DNA from 2 places in the Pedobacter sp. R-06 genome. Region 1 is predicted to be linked to the other one. Evidence: riboswitches for the same ligand, from Rfam matches in the RefSeq annotation. Region 1 holds a riboswitch; the other holds the start of a gene.
The links. Region 1 has a riboswitch for cobalamin ahead of ACN9MR_RS10595 (TonB-dependent receptor plug domain-containing protein). Riboswitches for the same ligand answer to the same signal wherever they lie in the genome.

Region 1 (2,206 bases):
ATAACTAGACTTTACATTGTTAGAGTTACTCTGGTGACTATAATTTAAAGTTATTTTTCCTGTGTTTAATTTATACTCGGCATTAAAACCAGCACTAAACTGTTTTAAAATAGAATTGTTGTCAGGTAAACCATCGGTAAATCCATCCTGATCTATTTTATAATCGCCATAGAAATAACGTAAAAACGGATTAACTGAGAAATTTTTGTCGAGTTTGATCCCGAAATTTGCGTTTAAACCATCAGTTTTAAAACCATCTTTATCAAATATAGCTGCACTTCCTTGTGGTAAAGCGGCTTCAGAAATTCCGTCGGTTTTCAAATGGGTATAATTGATATTGTATGAAAAACCTTCTACGCCACCATTTAAGCCGATCGTTCCTTTGTAAGTTTCGAAGCTTCCGGCACTGGCTACACCGTAAATGGTATTTCCTTTAGGTCCACCCTTTTTAGTGATGATATTGATTACTCCTGCAACGGCATCAGATCCGTAAATGGTAGACTGGCCACCTTTAAGGATTTCGATATGATCAATCTGATCGATAGAAAACAGACGTAAATCGAACGTTCCGCTAATGCTTGCAGGATCATTCTGCACGATACCATCAATAAGCACCAGGGTGTAGCCACCAAGTGCGCCCCTTGTAAATATACTTTTGTCCTTGCCCTGGTTACTATTTCCCCCACTGATAACGATACCAGCTTGCTCGCTTAATAAATCAGGTAATGACTTGCCGTTGCTGCGTTCTAATACTTCGCGGCTGATAATGGTTACCACTTTACCTGTTTGTGATTGTTTTTGATCGTTTTTAGTTGCAGAAATTACAACATCTTTAAGCTGCAGACTGTCTTGTGTCTGAGCATTAGCCACCTGGCTAACCATTAACTGCGCTAGCCCTAGACCGGCTACAGTTAGCATTCTTTTTTTGTTCATTTGATTGTGGTTTTGCCCACAGCCAACAGATAGAAAAGGAAATGAAAATACGAAAAACGTTAAGTATCTCAATCCTAGCTTCAATCCCCGAAAGCTATGAAATTAAATGCTAAAGGCAGGTCTTCTGACTTACTCCCGTTTTTCTGTCTTCCCGTACCGGATAAGCGGAACAGTGACTTATGGATTGAAAAACGTTATAGAGCTTACAGCTGCGGGACAGTTACAGATTTACACTGTATTCCCTTTTAATCCCGATTTTACATCAGGAACCAAAAGCAGCGCAAATGTAGTAAAAAGAGCGGAGAGAAAGGAGAACGATTAGGAAACAGTTTAGCGTCTGAATGGCATATGGTTAAAACGGAGTTGGTTCGGGGTTGGTTCGGACTTAAGACAGGGTTGTGACAATAGTACCCGAACAAAATGCGAGGTAAATGTGAAGCTATTACTTCCTGATACCTAATCAATTGTATAACAGGTTTAGCTTTAGGACTAGCGAAACCATAAAAAAAGGCCTGCACCACTGGCAGACCTTTAACTTCGAGAGGTAATTATTGAATGATATTTTAATGAAATATGGCTAAATCAGGGAAATAGATTTTACTAAAATCAGTTGTTACCCCATCACCACCGTATTTGATTTTTTTAACCAAAGCACCAGTTGATGCATTATAGATGAGTAGATAATTTACAGTAGAAGCTGCGCCATAGCCCTGGATTCCGTTAACTACGATATAATCTTTATTCCGATCGTAACGGATAGCACCGTACACCATAAAAGGATCTTCGGTAATATTGATAAACGGTTGCGATAACGATGTTTTATCACCATCAACGTATTTATAAATTGATTTTCCAGCGTGATAAAAAACTGCATTTTCTTTGGTTGACGCGGTAATACGCGTTGGTGCATCAAGACCGAAAGATCCTAAAGCTACTGTTAAGGCAATACCTGCAGTGTCTAAATTATTGTCGATTGCAATTAAACGGCTACCTGTTGAAGCCCAAATTTTTCCATTTGGTGTTTGTGCGAATCCACGGTTAATGTTCGAGAAACTTTTTACCAACGAATAGTTACTTGCAGATACAATCTTTGCACCATTAGTTTGTAGCAAGTAAACGTAATCACCTTTCTTCCACATATCGCCTGTATTTACAGCCCCTACGGTTGTTAGTTTATTTTGAACAGTAAGCGTATTCAGGTCGATCTGATATACACCATCATTTGCACTTACCAGACCTCTGCTCCCATCAACTTGTATAATACTTCTCCAGT
Region 2 (2,206 bases), 3.1 Mb from region 1:
TTTTTTGTTTCGCATAAGCCAGCCACTGTTTAATTTCAGCCGAAAGATTTTGCTCATTGGTTTCATTGTCTAAATCAACTGGTGAGTGGATTAAGGAACAGGATGGGGCGATCCATACTTTATCCGGGCCTCTTTTTTCTACAACTTGATTAATGATTGAAACGGATTTTTCGAAATCATTTTTCCAGATGTTTCTTCCGTCTACCAAACCTAACGAAAGAGTGGTATCTTCCTTTAACGAAGCTAAAATATCCGTCAATTGACCCTCAGCACGTACCAGGTCGATATGTAAAACATTGACCGGTAATGAGGTAGTTAGTGCTAAATTATTGCCCAAGCCTTCAAAATAAGTAGCCAAAACAATTTTTAACCCAGGAAAAGCTTTTCTGATCTCTTTATAGGCATATTCGTAAGCTTTCTTGTCTTTTTCGGTAAGGTCTAAAGTCAAAAAAGGTTCATCAAACTGGACATATTCTACATCCAAAGCATCTAAGCGCGATAAAATCTCGATATAAACCGGAAGGAGATTTTTGATCAGGTCGATCTTTTCAAAGCCGGATTCTTTTTCTTTTCCCAATAAAAGGTAAGAAACCGGGCCGATTAAAACAGGTTTTGTAGTAATGCCCAATTGTTTTGCCTCGTAAAACTCATCGATAATTTTGGTAGAGAAAAGTTTAAAAGGCTGATCTTTGTAAAATTCAGGAACGATGTAATGGTAATTGGTATCAAACCATTTGGTCATTTCCATCGCTACTACATCTAATCCCTCTTTTTGATAACCTCTTGCCATAGCAAAATAGAGATCAAGCTCTGAATTTCCTTTTTTCAGGATCACCTCGTTGTACCTTTTCGGGATGGCCCCAAAAGTTAAAGAATGATCGAGCACATGATCATAAAAAGAAAAGTCGTTCGAAGGAATGACATCAATTCCAGCTTCTTTTTGAAGGTTCCAGTTTTCGTGGCGAATGTTTTTTCCCACCTGAAGCACATTTTTGTACCCAGTTTTATCTGCCCAGTAATTTTCGCAGATTTTCTTTAATTCCCTTTGGCTACCTATTCGCGGATAGCCCAGATTTTGCGTTAGCATCTCTTTTAAAGATTAAGTAAATAAATCGTTTAAAAGCTCATAGCAATATTTTATAATGTTTTCTGTTAAAAATAAAAAGGAAAGGTTCGCGCACAAGCAGCCTACTCATCAGCAAAAAGCTTAAAGCAAGCATATAAAATGATTAATTTTACCGTGTACAATCAGACCTGACCAATTACTTTATAACGCGAAAGCACCGTCAATTCAATATAGGCAGGTCTCCTGACTTATTCCCGATCTTATCGCCTTCCCATACCGGTAAACGGCACAGTGGCATGAATGATAAGACCGTTGTCTTTTTAAAGACAGAATTTACAGTTGCGCGACAGCTCGTGATTTGCACACGATTCCCTATTAATCCCGGTTGTAATTCCGGGAACCTGTATCGGTTGATGAAAAATAAAGTTAAGAACTTACATCAAGGCAAATGTATGGATTAGGATTTAAAACTTGTAACAAATTTACAGCAAGCCGTTTTTAGCGCTTATTCTCTATTATATTTGATTACCTAACTAAACTTTATTATGATAAAAATCTACTTTAAAAGGCTTTGCTTTGCTTTTTTACTGGTAAATAGCTGTGCGGTGCTGGCGCAGGATGTACCAACGCCAAAATCGCATTTTGGTTTCGACATTGGCGACGATTACCAATTGGCCAATTATACCCAGACAGAAGCTTATTTTAAGAAACTCGCGGCAAGTTCTGACCGCATTAAACTGGTTGATATTGGCAAAACCGAAGAAGGCAGAAGTCAATACATGTTAATCGTTTCTTCGCCAGAAAACCTCAAGAAATTAGATCGTTACAAGGAAATTTCGCAACAGCTGGCACACGCAGAAATTACAGCGGAGCAGGCAAAAGCATTGGCCCAGGAAGGTAAAGCAGTAGTTTGGATTGATGGTGGCCTGCACGCCAACGAGGTGGTGGGTGCACATCAGCTGATCGAAACCGCTTATGAGTTTGCCTCCAGAAAAGACCCTGAAACCCTGCGCATTTTGGATAACGTAATCATTTTGTTTACCCATGCCAACCCTGATGGGCAAGAACTGGTGGGCAATTGGTACATGAGGGAGAAAGACCCAAAGAAAAGAACAACCTCAGGTTTGCCTGTTTTGTATG

Region 2: it holds a riboswitch for cobalamin, as region 1 does, so the genes downstream of both, metE (5-methyltetrahydropteroyltriglutamate--homocysteine S-methyltransferase) here and ACN9MR_RS10595 (TonB-dependent receptor plug domain-containing protein) in region 1, are expected to answer to the same signal.

What each region holds. Positions count from the first base shown of each region.
Region 1 is NZ_CP183977.1:2,597,234-2,599,439, reverse strand. It holds gene ACN9MR_RS10595 (TonB-dependent receptor plug domain-containing protein) at 1-933, opposite strand, end outside; cobalamin riboswitch at 1,031-1,222, opposite strand; gene ACN9MR_RS10590 (DUF5074 domain-containing protein) at 1,497-2,206, opposite strand, start outside.
Region 2 is NZ_CP183977.1:5,703,293-5,705,498, reverse strand. It holds gene metE (5-methyltetrahydropteroyltriglutamate--homocysteine S-methyltransferase) at 1-1,087, opposite strand, end outside; cobalamin riboswitch at 1,283-1,486, opposite strand; gene ACN9MR_RS23105 (M14 family metallopeptidase) at 1,612-2,206, shown strand, end outside.